DNA from 2 places in the Paenibacillus sp. J22P277 genome. Region 1 is predicted to be linked to the other one. Evidence: a T-box and tRNA genes for the amino acid it is inferred to sense, from the RefSeq annotation. Region 1 holds a T-box; the other holds one or more tRNA genes.
What was found. A T-box is a leader RNA that pairs with one kind of tRNA and senses whether it is charged. The one in region 1 lies ahead of AC50YL_RS21070 (valine--tRNA ligase), so its partner is inferred to be a tRNA-Val.
Positions count from the first base shown of each region.

Region 2: it encodes a tRNA-Val, which carries the amino acid that the T-box ahead of AC50YL_RS21070 (valine--tRNA ligase) is inferred to sense. The anticodon was not compared.

Region 1 is NZ_JBXENS010000006.1:26,517-34,654, forward strand. It holds gene AC50YL_RS21065 (bifunctional folylpolyglutamate synthase/dihydrofolate synthase) at 1-867, opposite strand, end outside; gene AC50YL_RS21070 (valine--tRNA ligase) at 873-3,533, opposite strand; T-box leader at 3,647-3,887, opposite strand; gene AC50YL_RS21075 (LysM peptidoglycan-binding domain-containing protein) at 4,032-5,483, opposite strand; gene AC50YL_RS21080 (RluA family pseudouridine synthase) at 5,674-6,660, opposite strand; gene hemL (glutamate-1-semialdehyde 2,1-aminomutase) at 6,699-8,000, opposite strand; gene hemB (porphobilinogen synthase) at 8,064-8,138, opposite strand, start outside.
Region 2 is NZ_JBXENS010000001.1:523,727-531,864, forward strand. It holds gene AC50YL_RS02755 (MFS transporter) at 1-989, opposite strand, end outside; gene AC50YL_RS02760 (aminotransferase class I/II-fold pyridoxal phosphate-dependent enzyme) at 1,133-2,599, shown strand; gene AC50YL_RS02765 (DUF1885 family protein) at 2,718-3,137, shown strand; gene AC50YL_RS02770 (DUF1292 domain-containing protein) at 3,206-3,508, opposite strand; gene AC50YL_RS02775 (stalk domain-containing protein) at 3,620-4,189, opposite strand; gene AC50YL_RS02780 (hypothetical protein) at 4,347-4,562, opposite strand; gene AC50YL_RS02785 (MBL fold metallo-hydrolase) at 4,724-5,452, shown strand; gene AC50YL_RS02790 (DUF3892 domain-containing protein) at 5,539-5,805, opposite strand; gene AC50YL_RS02795 (hypothetical protein) at 5,921-6,178, opposite strand; gene AC50YL_RS02800 (hypothetical protein) at 6,260-6,424, opposite strand; tRNA gene AC50YL_RS02805 (tRNA-Val) at 6,570-6,645, shown strand; gene AC50YL_RS02810 (C40 family peptidase) at 6,765-7,688, opposite strand; tRNA gene AC50YL_RS02815 (tRNA-Val) at 7,888-7,963, shown strand; gene AC50YL_RS02820 (GH25 family lysozyme) at 8,052-8,138, opposite strand, start outside.

The DNA.
Region 1 (8,138 bases):
ATACTGCCGCAGTACTTCCAGCGTCATGACGGCCACGACCGCATTCGTCCGTTGGTGCGGGCCGTTCAGCGTAATCGTCAGCTCGTCGATCGAACGGAACAACCCGTCGAAACGGAACGTCTGCTCGTTCTCCCGGACGAGGGTCGCCGTCTCGTGAAACTTGTCGCCCAGCATATACAGCGAGCTGTTCTTCGCTCTCGCGGTATCCCGAATCACCTGCGCGGCTTCAGGCTGACTCACCGCGCTGACGACGGGAACCCCCGCCTTGATGATGCCGGCCTTCTCCGCGGCGATCGCTTCGAGCGTGTCACCCAGGATATCCATATGATCGTGGCCGACGTTCGTGATGACCGAGACGATCGGAGTCACGATGTTGGTCACATCGAGACGACCGCCAAGTCCCGTCTCCCATACGACGAAATCCGGATAAGCAACCGTTCCGTAATAGAGAATCGCGAGTGCCGTCGATACCTCGAACATCGAAGGAGATCCAAGCTCCGTTGCGGCAATCTCCTCGACGAGCGGCTTCAGCCGGTTTGCGAGCGCCAGCAACGTCTCTTCCGGAATGTCGGTGCCGTTGTATCGAAAACGATTCGTAAACTTCGTGATGTACGGGGACGTGAACGTCCCTACGTCGTAGCCGCAGCGAATCAGCACGCTGGTTAGATAGGCGCAGACCGAGCCTTTGCCGTTGGTGCCCGCCACGTGGATGAACTTGAGCCTGCGTTCCGGGTGGCCCGTCAGCTCCATCAGCTTCTGGATACGCTCCATGCCGGGGCGAATGCCGAATGCGACCAGCCCTTCGATCCACGATCTCGCTTCCTCGTACGAAGCGAGCGGCTTTATGTCATGTTGTTGTTCGCTCATCTGCTTCAGCCTCTCAATTCCGCGATGCGCGCTTTGACTTTATCGCGCTTATCGGCATAGTCAGCCATTTTCGCTTTTTCTTCCTCGATGACTTTCGCCGGCGCCTTCGCCACGAAGCCTTCGTTCGCGAGCTTTTTCTCCACGCGCGTCACTTCGCTGTCCAGATATTGGATTTCCTTCTCCAGACGGGCAATCTCCTGCGAGATGTCGATCAGGCCGGCAAGCGGCAAATACATTTCGGCGCCGGTCACGACCGCGGTCATCGCTTTGTCCGGAGCGCTCAATTCGAGGCTGACGTCAAGCTTCGACGTGCCGCAGAAACGAACGATGAACTCCTCGTTGCGCGCCAGAATGGCCGCTTCGTTCGCGCCGGAAGGCTTGATCTGAAGCTCGATCTTCTTGCTCATCGGCACGTTGACCTCGGCGCGGATATTCCGGACTGCCCGAATCATCTCCATGAGGAGCTCCATCTCGGCAACGGCATCCGGCGCTTCCAGCGAGGCGTCGTACACCGGCCATGGGGCAAGCGTGATCGTCTCGCCTTCATGCGGCAGATGCTGCCAGATCTCCTCGCTGATGAACGGCATGAACGGGTGAATCAGACGCTGCGTACGGTCGAGCACGTAAGCCAGCACCGACTGCGTCGCGCGTTTTGCCGCCGCGTCTTGGCCGTTCAGGTTCAGCTTCGCGAACTCGATATACCAGTCGCACAGATCGTCCCAGATGAAATTGTACAGCACGCGTCCCGTCTCGCCGAAATCGTAGCTGTCGATCAAGCGCGTCGTATCCGCGACCGCCGCGTTCAGGCGATGCAGGATCCAACGGTCGGCGGTGCCGAGCTTCACGTTGATGTCGATGTCCGCCGCCGTGACGCCTTCCAGGTTCATGAGGGCGAACCTGGAAGCGTTCCAGATCTTATTGGCGAAATTGCGCGCCTGTTCGACCCGCTCCCAGCGGAAGCGCAGATCCTGGCCCGGCGTGCTGCTCGTCGAGATCATGTAGCGCATCGCGTCCGCGCCGTATTTCTCGATCACCTCGAGGGGATCGACGCCGTTGCCGAGCGACTTGGACATCTTCTTGCCGTTCTCGTCGCGAACGAGTCCATGCATCAGCACGTCCTTGAACGGCGCCTCGCCGGTGAATTCCAAGGCGGTGAAGATCATCCGGGCAACCCAGAAGTAAATAATATCGTAACCCGTGACCAGGACGTCCGTCGGGTAGAAACGTTTCAAATCTTCCGTTTGTTCCGGCCAGCCTAACGTCGAGAACGGCCAGAGACCCGAGCTGAACCACGTATCGAGCACGTCTTCGTCTTGGCGGAGCGACTCGTTGCCGCAGGCCGAGCAGGCCGTCTGATCCTCGAGGGCGACATGCATCGCGCCGCAGGCGTCGCAATACCAAGCCGGAATGCGGTGACCCCACCAGAGCTGACGGGAAATGCACCAGTCGCGCACGTTCTCGATCCATTGCAAATACGTTCTGTCGAACCGGTCGGGCACGAAGTTAACGCCTTTGCCGCCGCGCTGCGCTTCGATGGCCGCTTCCGCAAGCGGCTTCATGTCCACGAACCACTGCGTCGACAAATAAGGCTCGACGACGGCGCCCGTGCGCTCGCTGTGACCGACTTGATGGACATGGTCCTCGATCTTGACGCAGACGCCGCTCGCCTGCATGTCCGCGACGATCCGCTTGCGGCATTCCGCGCGGTCCATCCCGTTGTAAGGGCCGGCCTCGGCGTTCATCGTGCCGCTTTCGTCCATGACGTTGATTTGCGGAAGATTGTGGCGCAGGCCGACTTCGAAGTCGTTCGGGTCATGCGCCGGGGTAATCTTGACCGCGCCGGAGCCGAAATCCTTCTCGACGTATTCGTCGGCGATGATCGGAATTTCGCGGCCGATGATCGGCAGCACGATCATTTCCCCGATCAGGTGCTTGTAACGCTCGTCTTCGGGATGCACCGCGACCGCCGTATCGCCGAGCATCGTTTCCGGACGGGTCGTCGCGACCGTGATGACGCCGGAGCCGTTCTTCAGCGGATACTGCAGATGGTACAGATGGCCGTTCACTTCTTTATGCTCGACCTCGATATCCGACAACGCCGTCCGGGCCGCCGGATCCCAGTTGATGATCTTCTTGCCGCGATAGATCAAGCCTTTCTCGTAAAGACGAACGAATACTTCGCGCACCGCTTTGGAGAGGCCTTCGTCGAGCGTGAAGCGTTCGCGCGAATAATCGAGCGAGAAGCCCATTTTCGCCCACTGGTCGTGGATCGTCTCGGCGTAGCTGTCCTTCCATTCCCATACTTTCTCCAGGAACTTCTCCCGTCCCAGGTCGTAGCGGGACTTTCCTTCTTCGCGCAGCTTCTGTTCAACCTTCGTCTGCGTCGCGATGCCGGCATGGTCCGTGCCCGGAAGCCAGAGGGCGTCGAAGCCCTGCATCCGCTTGGTCCGGATCAGGATATCCTGCAGCGTGAAATCGAGCGCATGCCCGATATGCAGCATACCCGTTACGTTCGGCGGCGGGATGACGATCGTATAGGGCTCCGCCGAAGGGCGCTTGCCCGCTTCGAAAAACTTGCCCTCCATCCAGAAAGGATACCATTTCGTTTCCGCGGCCTTCGGGTCATAGGTCGTCGGCATTTCAGTCATCGTTTGTTTCTGCGACATGTCCATTCCTACCTCCATATTATGTCCTCTTCCGGTTCAGGCGCGGATTCGCGCGCCGCCGGTCGTTAAGCGCATCTAAAATGAACGAAAAAAATAAACCTCTCGCCCTTATAGCAAAGGACGAAAGGTTCTGGCTTCCGCGGTACCACCTTTGTTCCGAAGCGGCAATCTGCGCCGGTTCGACAACTCATTGACAGATAACGGCTGCAGCCGGCCGCAACTACGCGAAATGCTTCGCTTCATTCCAGCGACTCCGGGGCGACCAGTCACAGTAAGTCCCTGCAGAACCTCTCAGCGCAACCGGTTCCGCTCTCTGAAGGTATTCCTGCCACTCTTCCCCATCAACGTCATTCAATTAAATTATTGCCCTATTTTTTCTATCATACACGTTCTTATTTGCAATCGTCAATCCCAATAGGCGTTCTACCGCGCGTCGCAACGAAAAAGCCTGCCGGAAGCCCTCCTTGGAGGACCTCCGGCAGGCTTGGCGCCGCCGTATTACGGAATGTACAGTACTTGGCCTTCGCTTACGACCTGATCGCTGAGCCGGTTGTACAGCGCGATCTCGCGCGCCTGCAGCTGGTACCGGCCGGCGATGACGTCGAGCGTCTCCTCGCGCTGCACGATGCAGAGCCGCACCTTGCGAAACGCGTTTTCGTCGCTCGGACGGCCGTAGAAAAGATTTTTCCATTCGATGTCGTCGCCGGTCGTTTTGCGGATCTGTTCCGCTTCGCGTTCCGCATGCTGCTCGGCCGCCGCCTTGGCTTCCTGCTCGCGCCGGCTGGACTGCAGCAGAGACCTGAAGGTGACGTTGCCCGCGCCTTGCAGCGCCGCTTCTTCTTCCGCGGGCTTGCCGGAAAGCGCGACGCGCAGCGGCTTAGGTTCCGCATCCGACTCCGGAACGGACACCTCGCCGAACAAATCCGGCGCGATCGCCGCGGGCTGAGCCGGCTGCTGACGAATTTGCGGTTCGAACTCCGGCTGGTCGAAGGAAGCCGGTTCCGGCTGCGTTTCCTCGGCAATAGGTGTTTGCTCCCACACCTGGGCCGCCTGCGCCTCTTGCTGCACGGGCTCATGCGGCTGGAACGACGTCTGGCGCTCGATTTCCTGAAACGCATCCGCCGGTTCCGCTTCCTGACGGACCGCCTGCGCGAACGCGGCTTCCTGCCGGGCAGCCTCTTGGCGCTCCGCCTCCAGACGGGCCGATTCCGCGAACGCGGCTTCCTGCCGGGCAGCTTCCTGTCGTTCGGCTTCCTGACGCGCCGCTTCCTGCTGGGCGGAGACGAGCAGCTCCTGCTCCCTCGCCCTGGCCGCGCGGGCTAACGCTTCGCGCGCTTCCTCCGCTTCCGTCTGAAAGGCCGCATAGCGCTGCTCTTCCTGCTCCGCCGCTTCGCGCTGCAGGTCCGGCTGCCAGAACTGCGGCTGCTGCGCAAAGAACGGAGGCGCTTCTTGCGGCGCAAAGGACGAAGGAGGTTCCTGCGGCGCGAAAAACGGCGGGGCCGCTTGCTGCGGATCTTCGTCTTCCCTGCTGTGCACGACCGTATACGGCTCTTCCCTCGTCCATTCCCCCTGCGGGTTGGCCTGCTCGATCTCGATGCCGAATAACGACAGCACGCCCGTGATATTGAGCGTCCGCGTAGACAAGACGTCCACGTCGAAATTGTCGATCTCCACGGAAATGTCGTCCAGGCGATGAATGCGGTTCAGCGGCAGCGTAATTTCGACCGGTATCCAATGCTCCAGCGATTGCTCCGACAGCGGCTGTTCCTCCGACCGGTAGACGCCCGTCAGAAGCAGATGGCCCTTCAGCAGCACCTGCTCGTCTTGCTGAACGATGCCGATGCGGGGTATCAGCTCGATCTCGTCCAGCTCGTCGATAGCCGCCACTTCATCGGGCAAATGCACCCGTTCATAGATATCGAATCGCAAACCGTTTGACTGGCTTGGCACGCTAGTCGTCCTCCTTTCCCCTCTCAAAAGCTTGGTTGCAGCTTCTTCGAATACAAGAAAGCACGAGCATTCGCCCGCTTTGCTTATATTCCTATGGAATGAAACGGACAGCGCCGACTAAGAGGCGTCAATCGTTTCATCTTGCCTATTTATCTATATGGCAAGGGGTGGGCAGGCATGACTACGATTTTCACAGGGAAGCATGGCGGCGGCGCGCCTCGGCGAACCACGGCGGTTCCGGGGCCTCCAGCGTCATCGCCCGGCCGTTCCAGGGATGCGCGAAGGCGAGTCGTTCGCCGCGCAGCGCCTGATGGCGCAAAACGCGGTCGCTGCCGCCGTATAAGGCGTCGCCGACGAGCGGATGGCCGAGATGGCTCATATGGACGCGAATCTGATGCGTTCTTCCCGTCTCCAGCCATAAGCGGACCAGCGCTGCCTCCTTATAGCATTCGAGAACCTCGTAATGCGTGATCGCGGCGTCTCCCTCGGCGGTTACCCTTCTTCTGGAACGATGATGGCGGTCCTTGCCGATCGGCGCGTTCACGGTACCGCTCCTCCGATTCGGCACGCCATGGACGATCGCGGCATACTGCCGGCCGATGGCTTTCTCCCGCATCGCCTCGTCCAGCCGCAGCTGCGCCAGCTCGTTGCGGGCGTACAGGACCGGACCGGCGGTATCGTCGTCCAACCGGTGAATATGCTTGGCGGGCTGCCTCTCGCCGCGCCGCAGGCTGTCGCGGACAGCGGCTTCGTCCAATGTGCCCCGCTGCCCCGGAGCCGAAGGATGCACCGGCATTCCGGCGGGTTTATTCATCACGAGACACCAATCATCGCCGAACAGGGCCTCGGCAGAGACCTCTTCCCAGGGCTGCGCGCCAGGCAGCGCCTCCAGCCCCATGCGGTATGCCGCGTCCTTGCCTGGATCGCCGGGCAGGAACGTCCGCAGCAGGACGAGATCGCCCTCCATCCGGATGCCGCCGACCGAGAACAGCCGGTTCAACCATTTCTCCGGAAATAAACCGAGGGCCAGCAGCCATATCCGCAGTTGATGCGGATGGCTCCCGGCCTCGATCGGAGAAGAAAATTTGCCTGCGGTTCGGGCGAAATCGAGCAGCAGCGCCGAAGACAGCGTCAACCATTCTTCGTGCCGCTCGTAGGGCAGCGCAAGATGATCCATGATCATTTCCACTCCTCTATCGCTATAATCCTGCCGTATTACAGTCGGCGAAGGGCTTCGTCATGCGCTTCGATCGTGAGGTCGATGGCCGCTTCGTCGTGAATGCCCGATACGAACATGCCTTCGAACTGCGACGGCGCGATGCTGATGCCCAGATCGAGCATGGAACCGAAATACGCTTTGAACCGCTCCAGGTCGGCGGTTTTGGCCGTATCGTAATTGATCACATGCGTCTCCGCGAAGAACGGGCAGACCATGGAGCCGACGCGGTTGATCGTGCTCGCGATGCCGTGCTTTGCCGCGTTCGCTTCGAATCCGAGCTGCAGGCGAACGGACATGCGCTCCATTTGCTCGTACGTGTCGGGCGTCAAGAGGCTTAGCGTCGTGTAGCCCGCCGCCATGGCGAGCGGATTGCCGGACAGCGTGCCCGCTTGATAGATCGGACCGCTCGGCGCCATCATTTCCATGATCTCGCGCTTGCCGCCGTAAGCGCCGACCGGCAAGCCGCCGCCGATGACTTTCCCGAGGCAAGTGAGATCCGGCGTGATGCCGTACAGCCCTTGCGCGCAGTGATAATGGACGCGGAATCCCGTCATGACCTCGTCGAAGATCAGCAGGCTGCCGTACTGCGTCGTGACCTCCCGCAACCCTTGAAGAAACCCGGGCAGCGGCGGAACGACGCCCATGTTCCCGGCAACCGGCTCCACGATGATGCAGGCGATCTCCTCGCCGAAGCGTTCGAACGCGAATTTGACGGCATCCAGATCGTTGTACGGAACGGTGATCGTATGCGAGGCCACGCTCTCCGGAACGCCCGGGCTGTCCGGCAACCCCAGCGTAGCGACGCCGGAGCCGGCTTTGATCAGCAGGCTGTCGGCATGGCCGTGATAGGAGCCTTCGAATTTCAAAATCTTGCTCCGCTTCGTATAGCCCCGCGCAAGGCGCAGCGCGCTCATGGTCGCTTCCGTGCCGGAATTCACCATGCGCACCACTTCAACGGAAGGCACGCGCTCGCAGACCAGCTCCGCCATCAGCGTCTCCAATTCCGTCGGCGCGCCGAAGCTCGTCCCTTTCTCGGCGGTTTTTTTCACCGCTTCGATGACTTGCGGGTGCGCATGGCCCATAATCAGCGGTCCCCAGGAAGCGACGTAGTCGATATAGCTGTTGCCGTCGATATCGTAGACGCGGTAGCCCTCGCCGCGCTCCATGTACACAGGGGTGAGTCCGACGGATTTAAACGCGCGTACCGGCGAATTGACGCCGCCCGGAATGACCGTTTTCGCTTTCGCGAAAGCAGCCTTGGAGCGTTCGTCCGACCGTTTGCGATTTTTTTCTATCATGGTTGACACCTGCCTGTCTTGAAATTATGGCCTGCCCGAGCGGTATCTCCGCTGACGAACGGATTATTCGCCTTTCAGCCAGCGTGCGGCATCCAGCGCGTGATACGTGATGATCAAATCCGCGCCCGCTCGCTTCAT
Region 2 (8,138 bases), on a different contig from region 1:
AAGGCCACGATCAGGAGCACGAGCGGCAGCGAACGCGAATAACCGAGCGCGATAAGCGAAACGGCGGCAACGACGAAGCCGACATGCAGGAACCACCGGGTTCCGAAGCGGTCCACCCATTTGCCGACCGGGATCAACCCGAGCACCGTCACGGCGCCTCCCGCCACCAAGTACATGCTGTACTGCCGCGGAGTCAGATGCAGCACCGTGCGCGCGTATTGCGTCAGCACCGGCGTCAGCAGTCCCAGCGCGAAATTCTGGGTAAACATCGCCGGGTAGAGCAGCTTGCTCGCGTGAAGCGATGCGCCGACTTTGGCAAAATACCGCCGCGCGCGGACCCTCCATGGCAGATGCGCATGTTCCGAGACATGCGGAACTTCGCGGTTCTCGAGCGCCATCGACTGCTTCCTGTTCGGAAGGAACAGCGCGACCAGCACGACGAACAGCATCATGCCGATCAGGATGCGGAATCCGGGCGCGTATGTATGGGCGATGAAGAAATTGATGACGATCGGTCCGCATCCGACGCCGGTCAGCCAGGCCATGTAGACGACGCTCATGATCGTGCCGCTGGATTCGTTGCCCGCCACGGTCGTCGCCCCGCTGATCACGCAGGGCCACAGCGGAGAAGTGCCGATGCCGAGCAGCAGGCAAGCGACCACGATCCAGCCGAAACCGCTCGTAAAGCTGATGATCAGCACGGACGCGCTGGTGAATAAGACGCCGAACAGCATCACGTAGCGATAACCGAAACGGTCGATGATCCAGCCCAGCGGCGAGCGGAACGCGTTATCCCCGATATATTGAAGCGCGAGCGCCCAGCCTACCGCGTAAGCGGTCAGGTTCAGCTCCTGTCTCATATAAACAGGAAGAATAGAAACGAGCAGCGCGCCTTTGACGAATTCAACGAAATACATAATGACGAGCAGCTGGACCACGAACGGCGAAGTCAGCACTTTTTTTCCCGCCCAGCTCTTTGCGATCTCCATTTCGGTTCCCCTTTCATGCCTATTTCCGGCTAAGCCTTCGTTCCTCTAGTCTCAACAAAAATGCCGCTTGCAATCCCCCCTGTTTTTGCTATACTCAACTTTGTTTGTAACAATCCAAGATGAAAGGCTGGGATGAAGAAGCAATGGATCATACCCGGACCCCGCTGTTCACCGCCCTGACGGAGCATGCGGCAAAAGACCCCGTTCAATTTCATATCCCCGGACACAAGAAGGGGATGGGCAGCGACCCCGAATTTCGCGCGTTTATCGGCGACAACGCCCTGTCGATCGATCTGATAAATATAGCGCCGCTCGACGATTTGCATCAACCGACCGGCGTCATCGAAGAAGCCCAAATATTGGCGGCCGACGCTTTCGGAGCCGATTATACCTTTTTTTCCGTGCAAGGAACAAGCGGCGCCATCATGACGATGATTCTGAGCGTCTGTTCGCCCGGCGACAAAATCATCGTCCCGCGCAACGTGCACAAATCGATCATGTCCGCCATCATCTTCGCCGGCGCCCGTCCGATCTTCATCTCGCCGGCGCGCGATTCCAATCTGGGGATCGACCACGGCATCACCACCCGCTCCGTGCAGCGGGCGCTTGACCGCCATCACGACGCGAAAGCCGTACTCGTTATTAACCCAACCTACTACGGCATATGCGCGGACCTGAAAGAAATCGTCGATCTCGTGCACAGCTACGATATTCCCGTCCTGGTGGACGAAGCGCACGGCGTGCTGATTCATTTCCATGAGAAGCTCCCGATGTCCGCCATGCAGGCCGGCGCCGATATGGCGGCCACGAGCGTGCACAAGCTGGGCGGCTCCATGACGCAGAGCTCGGTCCTGAACGTTCGCAGCGAACGGGTCAACCAGAAACGCGTCCAAACGATCATCAGCATGCTCACGACGACTTCGACCTCGTACATCCTCCTGGCTTCGCTCGACACGTCCCGCCGGAACTTGGCGATGAACGGCCATGACATCGCGGAGAAGGCCATCGATCTTGCCAAGTATGCGCGCACCGAGATCAACAATATGCCGGGCCTCTACTGCATCGGCGAAGAGATTCTCGGCACGGAAGCGACCTATGACTACGATCCGACCAAGCTGACGATTCACGTACGGCATCTCGGCATCACCGGCTACGAGACCGAGAACTGGCTGCGGGAGCATTACAACATCGAAGTCGAGCTCAGCGATATGTACAATATTCTGGCGCTCGTAACGCCGGGCGACACGGACGATTCCGTCGGCAAACTGCTCGTCGCCCTGCGCGACCTGGCCGCGCAGCATCAAGTGAACGAAGCCCACGAGCTCGTCGTCAAGATTCCGGAGATCCCGCATCTCTCGCTCACGCCGCGCGACGCGTTCTACGCCGCCACGGAGGTTGTGCCCTTCAAGGAATCCGCCGGTCGGATCATCGCGGAGTTCATCTACGTCTACCCGCCGGGCATTCCGATCCTGCTGCCGGGCGAGGTCATCTCCCAGACCAACATCGATTACATCGTCGACCACGTCGAAGTCGGATTACCGGTCAAAGGTCCAGAGGACCGCAGCATTCAATTCGTCAAGGTCATCGTGGAAGAAGAAGCCATCTCCTGATCCCGCCGTCCCCGGTGCTTGCCCGTCTCCAGGCGAGTCCCGGGGACTTTTTCGCTTCATTTCCGGTTATTGTCAATCGATTTTCGGAATGCTATGATGTTGGTGGGGGTGGACGATGATGAGTCAAAGCGCTTACATTAAATTCGTTCAAGGGTCCGCGGTCGAAGCTCTCAGCCTTGCGGAGGTGAAGGACCGGCTTAGCCGTTACAAGGAACAAACGGCGCTGACCGGTCAACAATTGGACTGGAATTACGTCGAGGCTGCCTTCCCGTACACGGTGGAGACGAAGCCGGGCGAAGAAGACCGCTGGTTCTATCTCAAAGGAACGACGCCGCAGTACAATCACATCCTGTTCGGCGTCGGGTCGGAAGCGGCCGGGGATGCCAGCGTATCGCATGTCCAGGTCGTACTCCCGGATTCCGCCACGCACGGCGACAAATCGAAGGCCAACGAACTGTGCAAGTATATGGCCAAACAGCTGAAAGCCGAGCTGAAGATGTTCAATGGCCGGACCATTTACTATAACCCGCGAAAATAGCATGCCGTCGTCCGTAAATCAAAAAAACTCCGCTGCCTTCCGGGCATCGGAGTTTTTGTTTGTGGTTGTTATTGGCCTTCGTTTTCGCGTTTTGCGATTTCTTCGTAGATCGCCGTGACGCGTTCCCATTCGGCATCGTCTTCGATCCCGACGAGGAATGCTTCGCCGTCTTCTTCCTCAATGCGGAAGATAACGCCGTCGGATTCCGGATCGTTGCGATCCAGCAGGACGGAGTATACCTGCTCTTCGGATTCGAACGTAAATACCATCACCATCTCGCGTTCATTGCCTTCCTCGTCCGTGACAAGGAATACGTGCTCTTCGTGGTCATGATCGTGATCGCAGTTCTCGTCATGCACGTGATCGCTCATTGTATACCCTCATTTCCATTCATAGATACTTTTCCTACGTATAGTATCATGGAACATGCTTCGGGTCAAACGAAAACGCCCCTGCCGATCCGGCAGGAACGCGAACGTTTTTTAAGGCGCTTTGGCCGTGATCGTCTTCTGCGAAACCAGGTTCCAATCGTCTGCGGCGGACACTTTCATATAGAAGTTAATCGTATATTTGCCGGCCGTATCGAAGGAATAGGCATAATCGTCGGTACGGTACCAGAAATTATCCTTGTCGACCGTAACGCCCTTGGATTGAATGATCTGCTCGTTGCCGCCGGGCTCGACGATCGTCACTTTAACAGCCGATATATTGGTCAGGAGATTATCGATTTGGGCGAATACTTTGAACGTGATTTTGTTGCCCTTGACGACGTTCCCGAAGATGGTCGTATCCTGGAAAAGAAACATATGCACGTTTGGTTTATAGATCGATACCTTCTTCGTGCCCTCGTCCCAAAACACCAGAGACTGCAGCGTATTCGCGACTTGGCGAACCGATAGGTAGGTTTTGCCGTCCGTGAAAATACCCGCGTCATCCAATTCGCTGCCGTTGACGATGACCCGGACGCGCTGCGACGCCGAATCCGCGAAGAGCATCGTCCCGCCCCACAAGGACATGACCAGCGACGCAATCAGAAGCTTTCTGAACTTCATGGTAGTAGACCTCCGTCCGTTAATCTGGATGTATGGTTATACTCCCCAAGTCGTCCAAAGTTGCGCCAATACAAAAAGTTTTTTCCTCCCGGCAAGCGTGTCGCACGATGTCGAAAACTGCGCTTGCCCGGGAAATACTAAACCGGAACTGGCATAACTACACGTACGTCCGCGTCAATATGCACGGCACGCCTTTGCCGACCGCGCCCGGCTGCTGCATGCTCTCGTGATACCGCATTCCTCTGGCGCACGGCGTCTTGCATACCGCGCACGTATCCGACAGCACTAATTTGAGCATAGCCTGCTTGCGTTCCGAAGCCGACTTTTGCTTTTTGACCGTTTTTCCTTTGCTCGGAGCTTTTCCTGGAGCCATAATATCCGCACCTGCCCTCTATGATCCGTTCATTGCTATCGTATGACGGACCCGGGCAAGCGTGCCTGGCCGATGCGTATGCCGCCGAAATAGTTTTTCTTTCCATTCGCGGCCGAAGATGATAAATTGAAAATTATTGCAAAACGGAGGAGGATGTCCCGATGGATATTCAAATGCTCGGAACGGGCAGCGCTTTTGCCAAAACGTATTTTAATACGAATGCGCTTCTATATGCGGATCAACATACGCTGCTGCTGGATTGCGGCGTTACGGCCTCTCAGTCCTTGTATCGGCTGGGCAAACCGATCGAGGAGATCGATGCCGTCCTGATCAGCCATATTCATGCCGACCATGTCGGAGGCATGGAGGAATTTGCCTTTCAAATGAAGTTCGTCTACGGACGCAAGCCCCTGCTGTTCATTCCGGAGCCGCTTGCGAAACCGTTATGGGAATCCTCGCTCAAGGGCGGCCTGCTGCAGGACGAATGCGCGTCGCTGGACGACTATTTCGACGTGCGGCTCATCCAGCCGAACACGAGAACCGAGCTGCTTCCCGGCCTTGCCGTCGAACCGATTCAAACCGCTCATATTCCGGGCAAGACCAGTTATTCCTATCTCATCAACGATACGTTCTTCTATTCCGCCGATCTCGTCTTCGACCCGGAACTGCTTCGGCGGCTCGTCGAAGACCGCGGCTGCTCGACGATCTTCCACGATTGCCAGTTGAAGCCGCCAGGCGTCGTTCATACGACCCTGGAAGAGCTGCAGTCGCTTCCTCCGTCGATCCAGGAACGCATCTGGCTGATGCATTACGATGACACGAAGCCGCAGTTCGAAGGAAAAACCGGCGTCATGCGCTTCGTCGAACAGCACGAGCGGTATTGTTTCTAGCGATCGGCAGTTCCTTGCTCTCAACAACAAAAAGCCCGCTGAGCGGGCTTTTTCGCATGAATCGCAGTTTGCCGGGTTTGAGCGACCTAATAGGTCGGCAGTTGGTCCAGGTTGTTCGTCGGGTCGCCATCCGCATCGCCGCGGATATACGTCTCGCCGTCTCTGCCTTTGAATGCGTTGACGCCTTCGATCGTACCGTCTTTCACGGCCGACAAGGCCTCTTCGTAGTTCAATTCGCGGCCGGTCGAGGTTTTGAAGGACGTCAAATCTCCGTCGCCGTTCTTGCGCGCTGCCACGAACGTCTCTCTGCCGGCTCCCGCCGCCTCGTCATTCGGGTCATACAAACGTACCATCGGAATTCCTCCTTCATCATTTGGATGCCCATGTAGGATTTCACATCGACCGGGCGCTTATGCATGGCGAGGACACTAAAAAGCCCGGCATGCGGACGGCAGCCGGACCGAGTCTTTAATTCGTATTCATCAGGGGAGGCTTCTCCTGCTCGGCGGCAGGCTGTCCCGGCATTCTCGGTACGAGCTCATGCGTCTCGCCCGGAGGTTCGTAGACGTCGCCGAACACGGACTGATCCTGCGGCTGCGGATAAACCGCCCTTGTCACGCTGTCGAACAACGGCGCCTTCGGGCCGGATACCGTGACGGCCGGATTGGACCGCGCGCATCCCGCGCAAAACAACAAAAGCAAAATCGCGCTCAATCGTGTTTTCATGGCTACCACTCCCGAATATGGAAAAACTATCTGGGAATAGTATACCCGCTGGAACGGAAATCAAACGCGGGGCCGCCCCGCCTACCGCTTCCCTCCCGCTTCCGGAGGCAGTTTACGCTTCCAAACATATTGCTCGTCATAACTCGTGGAATCTTGAATGACCATTTTTGCCACATACACGCATACCGTGCCGACAATGCCAAACAGCCCGATCAGCCATACCGCCAAATAGGCAGCTTCCTCCACTAGACAACCCGCCTCTCCAGAAATCAAAGCTTGAGTACACCATATGCGGCTTTACGAACATTTAGAATCTTTTTTTGTGAATAATGGTTGACTTCGTTTTGCCGGTTTGATATATTATTACTTGTCACTGAAACGAACTACATATGATCTGGTAGCTCAGCTGGGAGAGCACTATCTTGACAGGGTAGGGGTCACAGGTTCGAACCCTGTCCAGATCACCATTATTTAATTGACGAAATCCTTAAGTAATTAAGGGTTTTTTATTTTTTACCTCACGAAAGAGGCCCGTGCGACGTCGCACGGGCCTTCGTTTTGCTTCTATGGACGAGATACGACTCGCTCACAGCACCCTTCGCGCCCACATGAAGCGTTTATCCCAATCCCCTTCCAATGCGGTTATCGTGACCCCTGGATTGCCGTAGGTCTGAATGATCTTATTGCCGCCCAGATACAGCCCTACATTGCCGACGGCATCGTTGCTTCCGAATCTGCCGGGGGTATAGAAGAAGACGAGGTCGCCCGGCATGAGCTTATTGCGGGACACGTAGGACCCGACCGTCGATTGGGACTTTGCCGTCCGCGGAAGCGCAACGCCGACATGGCCGAATACATACTGCATGAACGAGGAGCAGTCGAATGCATGGCTTTGCGCGTACGGCTCGGCATTGAATGCGTACGGCGTGCTCAGCAGCGTCTTCGCGAATGCGATCGCCTCCTTCGCCTTTCCGTTATCGGAATCGACCGATTCGGCTCGCAAGGTATTGCCGCGGATATCCATCGTCGTGTTCTTCGTCGGTTCTCCGCTCGGTCTAGGCGATACGACGATCGTGTTGCTGGTCTTGTCCCATCTCACCGGCGTCTGCAGCAACTGCGAGAGCGAGCCGACTTCCAGGTAGAGCGTATGCCCGACCATGCGAGGCGCTTCGCGAAGTTGCACGACATCGTCGCCGATTTTGGCGCTTGCGGAATTCATGGACAACGTGTACAACGGGTCGCCGAAGCCCATTGCAGCCGTACGGCTCTTCGGATTGACCGCATACCGGTAGTTTAACAGCGCCGCCGCCCGATCTGCGGGAATCCATAGTCGGCCGTTTTGCTTCAGGCCGTTCGCTTCGAATACCCTCGCATCGCCTTGCGTGCGGAGATGGACGACATTGCCGGCGTTCGCGGCTTTCGATTCGGCCCCATCGTCTTTGCCCGCACATGCAGTCACGCACGAGGACAATAAAAGTGCGGCAGTCAAGATCAGCATGTATCGTTTCATAGGGTACGGATCCTCCCGTTCGTGCACGCGTATGTATGGATCGTTCTTCCATACGGAACTATAGTATGACCGGGCAACGCTGCGAGTATGCAAACTGCGCCGGATGGGCATGAAGCCGCGAAAAAAAATCTTGCCAACCCCCTTGCATTTTTCTCATCCCGCCGCTATAATAAATTTCACTGAGAAAAAATTTGGTTATGATCTGGTAGCTCAGCTGGGAGAGCACTATCTTGACAGGGTAGGGGTCACAGGTTCGAACCCTGTCCAGATCACCATCCACCATTCATTAAAGCCCTTGAGCAATCAAGGGTTTTTTTTATATTCGTTACAAACCCCCGCTGAACGCGTTCAGCGGGGGCTTGTTTATTTGTACAGGTATACTTTCTTCGTGCCGTGATCCCACGACGCTTTCCCGCCGAGCAGCTCCGCGGCAGCCCTGACGCCGATATA